2 regions of the Streptomyces sp. NPDC045998 genome follow, and region 2 is predicted to be linked to the other one. Evidence: riboswitches for the same ligand, from Rfam matches in the RefSeq annotation. Region 2 holds a riboswitch; the other holds the start of a gene.
What was found. Region 2 has a riboswitch for S-adenosylmethionine ahead of AC07FJ_RS03015 (aminotransferase class V-fold PLP-dependent enzyme). Riboswitches for the same ligand answer to the same signal wherever they lie in the genome.

Region 1: another riboswitch for S-adenosylmethionine. It lies ahead of thrC (threonine synthase); the one in region 2 lies ahead of AC07FJ_RS03015 (aminotransferase class V-fold PLP-dependent enzyme).

The regions. Positions count from the first base shown of each region.
Region 1 is NZ_JBWKLJ010000013.1:114,125-120,164, forward strand. Features, by position in the region: gene otsB (trehalose-phosphatase) at 30-875, shown strand; gene AC07FJ_RS30900 (alpha,alpha-trehalose-phosphate synthase (UDP-forming)) at 1,174-2,625, opposite strand; gene AC07FJ_RS30905 (glucosyl-3-phosphoglycerate synthase) at 2,671-3,627, opposite strand; SAM riboswitch class I at 3,744-3,891, shown strand; gene thrC (threonine synthase) at 3,885-5,201, shown strand; gene AC07FJ_RS30915 (ubiquitin-like small modifier protein 1) at 5,236-5,514, shown strand; gene AC07FJ_RS30920 (cold-shock protein) at 5,927-6,040, shown strand, end outside.
Region 2 is NZ_JBWKLJ010000001.1:669,335-675,374, reverse strand. Features, by position in the region: gene AC07FJ_RS03030 (response regulator transcription factor) at 1-471, shown strand, start outside; gene AC07FJ_RS03025 (SLC13 family permease) at 533-1,963, shown strand; partial or broken gene AC07FJ_RS03020 (glycerate kinase family protein) at 1,960-3,143, shown strand; gene AC07FJ_RS03015 (aminotransferase class V-fold PLP-dependent enzyme) at 3,101-4,468, opposite strand; SAM riboswitch class IV at 4,632-4,749, opposite strand; gene trpD (anthranilate phosphoribosyltransferase) at 4,854-5,918, opposite strand.

The sequences.
Region 1 (6,040 bases), on a different contig from region 2:
CACCGGCGCCCGTGGATAGGTTTCCGCTCATGGGCACCGAACAGAACGCATTGCCGCGCCCCACCACCAGCGCCGGCCGCGAGGGCCTCGACTCCTTCCTGGCCCATCCCGAGCGGGCGGTCGTCGGCCTCGACTTCGACGGCACCCTCGCCGAGATCGTCGACGACCCCGAGCAGGCGCGCGCCCACCCCGGCGCGGTCGCCGCCCTCGCGGCGCTGGCGCCGCACGTCGCGTCCATCGCCGTGATCACCGGCCGCCCGGCGGGCGTGGCGGTACGGTACGGCGGCTTCGCCGGCGTACCGGGCCTGGAACACCTCGTCGTCCTCGGCCACTACGGCGCCGAGCGCTGGGACGCCGTGACGGGCACGGTCCGCGCGGCGCCGGAGCACCCGGGCGTCGCGGCGGTCCGCGCGGAGCTGCCGGGCGTCCTGGACCGCGCGGGCGCGTGGCGCGGCACCTGGACGGAGGAGAAGGGCCGCGCGGTCGCGGTCCACACCCGCCGCGCGGAGGACCCGCAGGCCGCCTTCGACGCCCTCCGCGAGCCCCTGGCCGACCTCGCCACCCGCCACGGCCTGGTCCTGGAGCCCGGCCGCCTGGTCCTGGAGCTGCGGCCCCCGGGCATGGACAAGGGCGTCGCCCTCACGGACCACGTCCGCGCCACCGGCGCCACGACGGTCCTGTACGCCGGCGACGACCTCGGTGACCTCCCCGCCTTCGCGGCCGTCGAGAAACTCCGCTCCGACGGCACCCCGGGCCTCCTCATCTGCAGCGCCAGCGCCGAGGTCCCCGACCTCGCCACCCGCGCGGACCTGGCGGTCCCGGGCCCGCCGGCGGTGGTGGACCTCCTGCAGTCGCTGGCCCGCCGGGTGGGTTAGCCCCCCACCCCGCCCCTTCCCGTAACTGGGGGCTGCGCCCCCAGCCCCCCGGAGACGGGGTTAGCGGGGCTGCGCCCCGCACCCCCTGCGCGGCAGCTTCGCGCCGCCCCGAGCCCGGCGGCGGAGAGGCGAGGTCCCGAGGGCTGCTCCCCGCGCCCGCTGCGGCGGGCGCTGCGCGCCGCGAAGCGGGCGCGCTCAGGGGGTGTGGGGGGCGTCAGCCCCCCAGCTACGACGCCCCTCACCGGGGTCCGGGGCGGAGCCCCGGTTTCGGTGAGGGGAGGGGTGGGGGAACAGCCCCCTAGCCCAGCTCGCGCAGCGCCTGCAGCTGGTCCAGGAACCACTGGTGGGGCGGGAGTGCCGTCGCCGCGGAGGCGAGGCGCTTGGTGCGTTCGTCGCGTTCCGCCGTCGGCATCGTCAGGGCCTCGTGGAGCGCCTCGGCGGTGCCGGTCACGTCGTAGGGGTTCACGGTGATCGCCGCGTCGCGCAGCTCCTCGTACGCGCCCGCCTCCCGCGACAGCACCAGCGCGCAGCCATGGTCGGAGACGACGGGGACCTCCTTGGCGACGAGGTTCATGCCGTCGCGGATGGGGTTGACGAGGGCCACGTCCGCGAGGCGGTAGGCGGCCAGCGAGCGGGCGAAGTCGTCCTCGACGTGGAGGATGACGGGGGTCCAGCCGTCGCGGCCGAACTCCGCGTTGATCTCGTCCGCCAGCTGCGACACCCGCGCCGTGTACTCGCGGTACACGGGCAGGTCCTGCCGGGAGGGGTAGGCGAAGGCGAGGTGGACCACCTGCTCGCGCCACTCCGGGCGCTGTTCCAGGAGGGCGCGGTACGCCAGCAGGCCGCGCACGATGTTCTTGGAGAGCTCCGTGCGGTCCACGCGGACGATCACGCGCCGGTCCGCCCCGCCGATCTGCTCCCGCAGCGCCGCCATCCGGTCGTCCACGTCCGCCCGCCGCGACCGCTCGCGCAGGAAGTCCGCGTCCGCGCCCAGGCCGTGCACGCCCAGGTACGTCCGCCGCCGCTGATGGCCCGGGATGCGGTACTCGAAGCTCGGCTCCTGGTCCCGGGGCCAGTACGCCATCCCGTCGTAGTGCCCGAGCACCGCCTGGCAGCAGTCCTGGAAGGCGCGCCGCCACCGCGAGGTGAGGAAGCCGAGGCGGTCCGCGCCCAGCATGCCGAGCAGCAGCTCCTCGGCGATGTCGTCCGGCAGCATCCGGAAGTACTCCGGCGGCGCCCACGGCGTGTGGGAGAAGTGCCCGATCCGCAGGTCGGGGCGGAGCTCGCGCAGCATGCCGGGGGCGAGCGCCAGGTGGTAGTCCTGGATGATCACCGTCGCGCCCCGGTCCGCCTCCGCCGCCAGCGCCGCCGCGAAGGCCCGGTTGTAGAGCCGGTACGCGTCCCACTGGCGCCGGAACTCCGCGTCGTACACGGGCTCCAGCGGCGTCTGGTACAGCATGTGGTGCACGAACCACAGCACCGAGTTCGCGATGCCGTTGTACGCCGCCGAGTGCGTCGCCGCGTCGATGTCGAGCATCCGCACACCGGGCTCGGAGATCCCGCGCCGCACCGCCTCCCGGTCGCCGTCGCTCAGCGCCGCGCACACCCACAGCGCCCCCGCGTCCGGCCCGATCGCGGACAGGCCCGAGACCAGCCCGCCCCCGCCTCGCCGGGCGTCGAGCGTGCCGTCCTCACGCGGCACGTAGCTGACCGGACCTCTGTTCGAAGCAACGAGAATCTGGGGCGCCATGGAGACGAACCTAGCCCGTAGCCGAAACGCTCAAACGTACGCCCGTCACGCCACGCGCCGCCGTCGTGTGTACTCCGCCACACTCGCCATCGGCGGCCGCTCCTCCGTGTCCACCGCGTGCGTCCGCGGCACGAACCCCGTCTCCCCCCGGTCGAACTGCGTCAGCCGCGGCCGCACCAGGTGCCCCCGCGACAGCCGCAGCTGCGCCGTCCGGTAGATCGCCGCCGCCATCCGCCCCAGCGCCCGGTCGTCCTGGTGCCGGTGCTTGCGCACGCCCACGTCCACCTGGGCCAGCGCGTCGAGCCCCACCGTGTGCAACGCGTCCACCAGCAGGCCCAGCTCCACCCCGTACCCCACCGGGAACGGCAGCCGCTCCAGCAGCGAGCGCCGCGCCGCGTACTCGCCGCCCAGCGGCTGGACGAACCCGGCCAGCTGCGGCCAGTGCAGGTTCAGCAGCGGCCGCGCCACCAGCTCCGTCACCCGTCCGCCTTGGCCGACGGCACCGCCCAGCGGCCGGTCGTACATCGCCTTCACGAACTGCACCGACGGGTCGGTCAGCAGCGGCCCCACGATCCCGGTCACGAAGTCCGCCGAGAAGTCGACCAGGTCCGCGTCGACGAAGCACACGATGTCGCCGCTCGTCACGAACAGCGACCGCCACAGCACCTCGCCCTTGCCGGGCAGCGCCGGTATCCGGGGGAGTATCGCGTCCCGGTGCTCCACCCGAGCCCCGGCCGCGCGCGCCACCTCCGCCGTACGGTCGGTCGAGCCCGAGTCGATCACCACCAGCTCGTCCACCAGCGGCACGGCGCCGGACATCAGCTCGCGGCGGATCACGGTGACGATCTCGCCGACCGTCGCCTCCTCGTTGAGCGCCGGCAGGACGACACTGACGGTCGTACCGCGGGTCGCCCCGCGTTTCGCGGCGAGCAGCTGGTCGAGCGGTCGCTCCGCAACGGACCAGGACCGCCGGTCCAGCCAGCGCTCCACCTCTTCCAGCACGTGATCTCCATCTCGCGTATCGGACGACCATCTCGAGCGTCCAGGGGTTCGGTTACAGTCTTGAACAACGCGGATGGCCGACACATGTCGGGTCCCCCGCGCACACAATCGAATACCGCTCATCCAGAGGGGCAGAGGGATACGGCCCGTTGAAGCCCCGGCAACCCTCCAGTCGGCACTCGCACATCTGCGCAACGCGAGGCCCCGGCTAGGGAAGGTGCCAAATCCGTCTCATGGCGAAGTGCGCCATGAGGAAGATGAGGAGAAAGGGCCTCGCCTCCATGGCTGTACAGACCGTCGCCACCCCGGACACCACCCAGAACGTCGACCTCGGGCCCGCCTCCGCGCTTTCCTGTCGCGAATGTGGTGAGCGCTTCCCCCTCGGCCCCCTCTTCGCCTGCGAGCAGTGTTTCGGGCCGCTCGAGATCGCGTACGACCTGCCGAGCGGCGACCCCGAGGCCCTGCGCAAGCGGATCGAGGCCGGGCCCGCGAACATCTGGCGGTACGCGCCCCTGCTGCCCGTCCCCGCCGACGTCGCGGACAAGCCGAACCTGAACCCGGGCTGGACCAAGCTCGTCCAGGCCGACAACCTGGGCCGCGAGCTCGGCGTCGAGCCGGGCAAGCTCTTCGTCAAGGACGACTCCGGCAACCCGACGCACTCCTTCAAGGACCGCGTCGTCGCCCAGGCCCTGGAGGCCGCCCGCGCCTTCGGCTTCACCACCCTGTCCTGCTCCTCCACCGGCAACCTGGCGGGCGCGGTCGGCGCCGCCGCCGCCCGGGCCGGCTTCCGCTCCTGCGTGTTCATCCCGCACGACCTGGAGCAGGGCAAGGTCGTCATGGCCGCGGTGTACGGCGGTGACCTGGTCGGCATCGAGGGCAACTACGACGACGTCAACCGCTTCTGCTCCGAGCTCATCGGCGACCCGCTCGGCGAGGGCTGGGGCTTCGTGAACGTCAACCTCCGCCCGTACTACGCGGAGGGCTCGAAGACGCTCGCGTACGAGATCTGCGAGCAGCTCGGCTGGCGGCTGCCCGACCAGATCGTCATCCCGATCGCGTCCGGCTCGCAGCTGACGAAGATCGACAAGGGACTGCAGGAGCTCATCAAGCTGGGCCTGGTCGAGGACAAGCCGTACAAGATCTTCGGCGCCCAGGCGGAGGGCTGCTCCCCGGTGTCGGCGGCCTTCAAGGCCGGCCACGACGTCGTACGCCCCCAGAAGCCGAACACCATCGCCAAGTCGCTCGCCATCGGCAACCCCGCCGACGGCCCGTACGTCCTGGACATCGCCCGCCGCACCGGCGGCGCGGTCGAGGACGTCAACGACGAGCAGGTGGTCGACGCGATCAAGCTGCTGGCCCGTACGGAGGGCATCTTCGCCGAGACGGCGGGCGGTGTGACCGTGGGTGTGACGAAGAAGCTCATCGAGGCCGGTGTGCTGGACCCGTCCCTCACCACGGTCGTGCTCAACACGGGCGACGGCCTGAAGACCCTGGACGCCGTGGCTCCGACGACCGGCCCCACCGCCACGATCCGCCCGAGCCTGGACGCGTTCCGCGACGCCGGCCTGGCCTGACCCGACCTGAGCTCGTACTGAAAGGCATCACGACATGAGCGTCAACGTGCGCATCCCCACCATCCTCCGCACGTACACGGGCGGCCAGGCCGAGGTCCCGGCGGAGGGCGCGACCCTCGCCGAGGTCATCGAGTCGCTGGAGAAGAACCACCCGGGCATCGCCGCCCGCGTCCTGGACGACCAGGGCAAGCTGCGCCGCTTCGTCAACGTGTACGTGAACGACGACGACGTCCGCTTCGAGCAGGGTCTGGAGACCGCCACGCCGGACGGCGCGGGCGTGTCGATCATTCCCGCCGTGGCCGGCGGTTGCTAGCCCAGGGATAGCGCTTTCCGGAATTGCCCCCTCCGCACACGGTGCGCAGGGGGCATTTCCGCATGGTTGAGCGCGGTAGAGTTGGGGAAGCCCCCGCCGCCGGTCATGTCACGCGCATATGAATTCACGCCCCGGCGCGACAAGATGCAGTCAAAGTACCCGTGCCTGATGCGCCGAATGTGCGCTTTGCCGGGCCCGACTTGCCCAGGATTCTGGCGAATTCCGCCTACTTTTCCGTTCACGCATGCTCGGAATTCTCGTCCGATTGACCTGTTGCAGACGGCAGTTGGACAGATACATTCAGCGGCGGTCGACGCGTTCCGGCGCACGCCCGTTCCTGTCAGCGGGTGAGGTCTGACCCGGGTCCGCGAAGTGCGGTCCTGTGCAAGGGCCAGTAATAGGGGAGTTAGGCATGGCTCAGGGCACCGTCAAGTGGTTCAACGCGGAGAAGGGGTACGGCTTCATCGCGGTCGACGGTGGTGCGGATGTTTTCGTCCACTACAGCGCGATCCAGATGGACGGCTAC
Region 2 (6,040 bases):
CTGCGGGAGTTGCGCGAGGCACGGGTGACCCTGCCGGTGATCGTGCTGACCGCGCGGGACTCGGTCGGGGACACGGTCGCCGGGCTGGAGGGCGGCGCCGACGACTGGATGACCAAGCCGTTCCGCTTCGAGGAACTGCTGGCGCGGGTACGGCTGCGGCTGCGCACCGCCGCCCGCGCGCCCGAGGTGACGGTGTTGCGCAGCGGCGACCTGAGCCTGGACCTGCGCACCCGGCGGGCCCGCGCGGAGGACCGGACCGTCGACCTGACGGCGCGTGAGTTCGTGCTGCTGGAGCTCTTCCTGCGCCACCCGGGGCAGGTGCTGTCGCGGGAGCAGATCCTGTCCCACGTGTGGGGGTACGACTTCGATCCGGGGTCGAACATCGTGGACGTGTACGTGCGCAACCTGCGCAGGAAGCTGGGGGCGCGGCGGCTGGAGACGGTGCGGGGCATGGGCTACCGCATGCCGTAGATGAACTTTCCCTCATAGAGGGCTCATTGAGGGCTCACGGCGGGTGGGGAGACTCGGTGGTGTGACGCTCTCCCTCAGCCGGGCGGTGTGGCTGGGTGCCGCGCTCGGCCTGTGCGCGGTGCTGGCGATACCGTCCTACTTCCCAGGACTCGGCGCCGACGCGCGCCTCACGCTGGGTGTGTTCGTCCTCGCCACCGTCGCCTGGATCGCCACGCCCGTCGACGACACCTACATCGCGCTGGGCGCGGGGCTGGCGCTCACGGCGACCGGTGTGATCAGCAGCGAGACGCTCTTCGCGACGCTGGGTGATGAAACGATCTGGCTGCTGATCTGCGCGTTCGTCCTGGCGGCGGCGGTCACCCGGACGGGCCTCGCGGGCCGGGCCGCCGCCTTCCTGGTCAGCGGGGCCCGTACGGTGCGTCAGCTGGTCCACCTCACCACGGCCGCGCTGGTGGTGACGTCGTTCGCCGTCCCGGCCACCTCGGGGCGGGCCGCGCTCGCCCTGCCGGTCTTCCTGGCGCTGGCGAAGGTGCTGGCGGACCGGGGGCGGCTGGTGGTGATGCTGGCGCTGCTCTTCCCGACCGTCGTGCTGCTGTCCGCCGTCGCGACGCTCATCGGCGCGGGCGCGCATCTGATCACGGTCAACGTGCTGTGGGAGCAGTCGGGGCAGCGGCTGGGGTTCGTGGAGTGGCTGCTGCTCGGCCTGCCGCTCGCGGTCGTGTCGTCCCACCTGGCCGCCGAGGTGGTGCTGCTGACCTCCACCTCGCGGGCCGACCGGCGCGGCCCGGTGCGCATCACGCCCGCCGACATCGAGGCGCAGTCCCCCGCGCCGGTGACCGGGCCGCTGTCCATCGCCGAGGCGCGCTGCGCGCTGCTGCTGGCCACGGTGGTGGTGCTGTGGTGCAGCGAGCCGCTGCACCGGGTGTCGCCCGCGGTGGTGGCGCTGATCGGCGCGGTGGTCGCGTCGTCGCCCGCGCTCGGGACCGTACGGCTCAAGGACGCGCTGCGGACGGTGCCGTGGCCGCTGCTGCTGTTCATGGCGGCGACCATGGCGATGGGTGTGGCGCTCGCGGACTCGGGGGCGGCGGGGTGGTTGGTGGCGGGGCTGCCGGTGGACGCGCCGCCGTGGCTGTTCCTCACCGTGGTCGTGGTCGTCTCCACGGCCGCGCACCTGGTGCTGCAGTCCCGTTCGGCCCGCTCCTCGGTGCTGGTGCCGCTGGTGGTGGCGGCCTCGGCGGCCGCCGGGGTCAATCCGGTCACGGCGGCGCTGGCGTCCACCGCCGCGGCCGGGTTCTGCCACACGCTGCCCGCGTCGGCCAAGCCGGTGGCCCTCTTCGCGGACGTACCGGACGGCGTGCCCACCTACACGCCGCGTGACCTGCTGCGGCTGTCGGCCGTGCTGGCCCCGCTCACCGCGGGCGTGGTGCTGCTGTTCGCCCTGACCGTCTGGCCGCTGCTCGGCGTGCCCGTCCTCCTGGAGTCCCACCCATGAGCCACTCGTACCGGATCGCCGTCGCGCCCAGCGGCTTCAAGGAGTCCCTGTCCGCGCGCCAGGCCGCCGAGTCCATCGCCGAGGGCGTGCGGCGGGTCCTGCCGGGCGCGCGGCTGGACCTGATCCCGCTGGTCGACGGCGGGGAGGGTACGGCGGAGGCGCTGGCCGCCGCGACCGGCGGGCACCTGGTGCCGTGCGTGGCGACCGGGCCGCTCGGTGCTCCCGTGGAGAGCCACTTCGCGCTGCTCGGCGACGGTTCGGCGGTGGTGGAGATGGCCGCCGTCGCGGGTCTCGCGCTGGTGGAGCCGGGCCGCCGCGACCCCGGCGCCACGACCACGTACGGCGTCGGCGAACTGCTGCGCGCGGCCCTGGACTCCGGTGCCCGCCGCATCCTCGTCGGCTGCGGCGACTCCGGTACGTCGGACGGGGGCGCCGGCGCGCTCCAGGCGCTGGGCGTACGCCTGCTGGACGCGGACGGACGCGAACTCCCGCGCGGGGGCGCCGCCCTGGGGCGGCTCGCGGCCGTCGACGCCGACGGGCTCGACCCGCGCCTGGCGGAGACCGAGCTGCTGGTGGCGTGCAACCCGTACAACGTGCTGTGCGGCGAGCGCGGCGTGGCGCGGGTCTTCGGCCCTCAGAAGGGCGCCTCCCCCGCTCAGGTCGAGGTCCTGTCGGCGGCGCTGGAGCGCTGGGCTGCGGCGCTCACGGAGGCGTTCACCCCGGGCGTCGACCTGCGCGGGGCGCCCGGCACCGGCGCGTCCGGCGGCCTGGGCGCGGGGCTCGCGGCGCTCGGCGCCCGGCTGCTGCCCCGGTTCGAGGTGCTGCTCGACGGGCTGGACCTCGGCGCGCGCCTCGCCCGAGCGGACCTGGTCATCACGGGCGAGGGCGCCCTCGACGCGCAGACCGTGCGCGGGAAGATCCCGGGCGAGGTGGCGCGCCGCGCCCGGGAGGCGGGGGTGCCGGTCCTCGCGCTGGCCGGCACGCTCGGCCCCGGCGCCCGCGACGCGGAGCTGGACGCCTACGAGTCGCTGGCGCCCGGGCCGCTGCCGCTCCAGGAGTCCTTGGAGCGGGCGGCCGAGCTGCTGGCGGACGCGGCCGAACGGGCGCTGCGCACGGTCCTGGTGGGCACGCGGCTGGTCAGCCGCGGTCGGGCACACAACGCCCGTCCTCCGTACGGTAGTTCCACTTCGCCCCGTCCCGCACGAGCTCCTTCACGGCCCGAACGAAACGGTCGACGTGCTCATCCGGCGTCCCCGCCCCGAAGCTGACCCGGATCGCGTTGAGCGACTTCTCACCGGGCGGAGCCGCCTCGGGCGCGCCGCACTCGCCGACCTGCTGCGGGTCGCTGCCGAGCAGCGTCCGCACCAGCGGGTGGGCGCAGAACAGGCCGTCGCGCACGCCGATGCCGTACTCGGCGGAGAGCGCCGCCGCGAAGTGCGAGCTGTTCCAGCCGTCGACCACGAAGGAGATGACGCCGACGCGCGGGGCGTCGTCGCCGAAGAGCGACAGCACCCGCACCTCGGGCACCTCGGCCAGGCCCTCGCGCACCGTGCCGATGAGGTACCGCTCGCGCGCCACCAGATCGTCGAAGCCGGCCTCGGTGAGCGCCTTGCAGGCGGAGGCGATGGCGTACGCGCCGATGACGTTCGGCGAGCCGGCCTCGTGGCGGGCGGCCGTGGTGTGCCACTCGACGTCGACGCCGCCGTCGGCGCGCCGGGCCACGGTGCGGGAGGCGCCGCCGCCGGCCAGGTACGGCTCGGCCTCCTGCAGCCAGTCGGCCCGCCCTGCGAGCACGCCGGAGCCGAAAGGCGCGTACAGCTTGTGCCCGGAGAAGGCGACCCAGTCGACGTCCAGGTCGCGCACGGACACGGGGTGGTGGGGCGCCAGCTGGGCGGCGTCCAGCACGATGCGGGCGCCGTGCGCGTGGGCGGCGGCGGCGAGCTCCCGTACCGGCCACAGCTCACCCGTCACATTGGACGCGCCGGTGACGCAGACGAGGGCCGGGCCGTAGGGGTCGCGGTCGGCGAGGGCGCGCTCCAGCGTGTCGACCGCCTCGCCCGGCGTGCGGGGCGCGTTGAGGTAGGTGACGCGGGCGTCCCTCCAGGGGAGCAGCGAGGCGTGGTGTTCGGTCTCGAAGACGAACACCTGGCAGTCGGCGGGCAGGGCGGCGGCCAGCAGGTTCAGCGAGTCGGTGGTGGAGCGGGTGAAGACGACCTCGTCGTCCTCGCGGCAGTCGAGGAACGCGGCGACGGTGGCGCGGCTGTTCTCGAACAGGTCGGTCGACAGCTGCGAGAGGTACCCCGCGCCACGGTGCACGCTGCCGTAGTACGGGGCGTACGCGGCGACGTCGTCCCACACCCGCTGGAGTGCGGGCGCGCTGGCGGCGTAGTCGAGCGCGGCGTAGGTGACCTCGCCGCCGGTGACGAGCGGCACGGTGACATCCCGGCCCAGAACGGGCAGCGGCGTACAAACGGACTGGTCGGCGGCAGCGGTGAAGACAGACATGGCGAACTCCCGTACAGGGCAGGCGAATTCGACGCATCGACGCACAGGAGTGCGGACGCGGCGGAAGGAAAAAAGGGGTGCCGAAGAAGGGGCGATACGCCCTATCGCATTCGCTTGCTCACGAGACTGCTCCCTTGAGGACCAGGACCCCAGGGTGTGCAGGGGTCCGCGCTTGCCGCAGACCTCGCTGCCTGCGACCTGGTCTTCACCCGGGGCACCCCGCCACGGACGGAGGGTTGCCGGACAGCGGGCCGGGGCCGTAGTCGCTGTCACTCATGACCTTGAATGGCATCATGCCATACGTCTCGGCATGCGCAAGGCGCAGTCCGGTTCCTGAGACAAGAGGGGCCGGACCGCGCCTTGTGTCACACCCACCCGCGCGGGTTCAGCGGTGGCTGGCCTCCACCCACCGGTCGAGCGCCGCGCGCGCCGCGCCCGAGTCGATGGACTCGGCCGCCTTCGCCATGCCGGCCCGGATCTGCTCGGTGAGCGGCGCGTCCGTCGGCTCCAGCGCCACCAGCGCCGCCGCGGAGTTGAGCAGCACCGCGTCCCGTACGGGCCCGGTCTCCCCCGCGAGCAGCCGGCGGGCCACATCGGCGTTGTACGAGGCGTCCGCCCCGCGCAGCGCCTCGACCGGTACGAGCGCGATACCCACGTCCCGCGGGTCGAAGGACTCCTCGCGCACGGCCCCGTCCCGTACCACCCACACCTTCGAGGTGGCGGTGGTGGTCAGCTCGTCCAGCCCGTCGTCGCCGCGGAAGACCAGCGCGGAGGAGCCGCGCTCGGCCAGGACCCCGGCGAGGATGGGCGCCATGCGCGCGTCCGCGACACCGGTGGCCTGGGCCTTGACCCGGGCGGGGTTGGTCAGCGGCCCGAGGAAGTTGAAGGTGGTGCGGATGCCGAGCTCCTTGCGGGCGGCGGCCACATGGCGCAGCGCGGGGTGGAACTTCACCGCGAAGCAGAAGGTGACGCCCGCCTCCTCGGCGACCTCGGCGACCCGCCGGGGCGTCAGCTCCAGGTTGACGCCGAGCTTCTCCAGGACGTCCGAGGCCCCGGAGGCGGAGGAGGCGGCGCGGTTGCCGTGCTTGACGACCTTGGCGCCGGTGCCGGCCACGACGATCGCCGACATGGTGGAGATGTTGACCGTCTTGGCGCCGTCGCCGCCCGTGCCGACGATGTCGACGGAGGGGCCGGGCACCTCGATCAGGTTGGCGTGCGCGTACATCGTCCGGACCAGGCCGGAGATCTCCTCGACGGTCTCGCCCTTGGCGCGGAGCGCGACCGCGAAGCCGGCGATCTGGGCGTCGGTGGCCTCGCCGCTCATGATGCGGTCCATCGCCCACGCCGTGTCGTCGGCGCTCTGGTCGCGGCCCTCCAGCAGGCCGTTCAGCACCACGGGCCAGGAGCGGCCCGCCGAGCTCGGTCCTCCAGCGGGTTGCACAGCGCTCATGGTCGCTCCTGGTGTCCGTGTGTACGGGGATGACCACAGCCTATCGAGCCACGGGCACGGCAAAGAGCCCCGTCCGGTGAATGGACGGGGCTCTTTGCGGTGTGGCGACCGTGTGGGTCAGG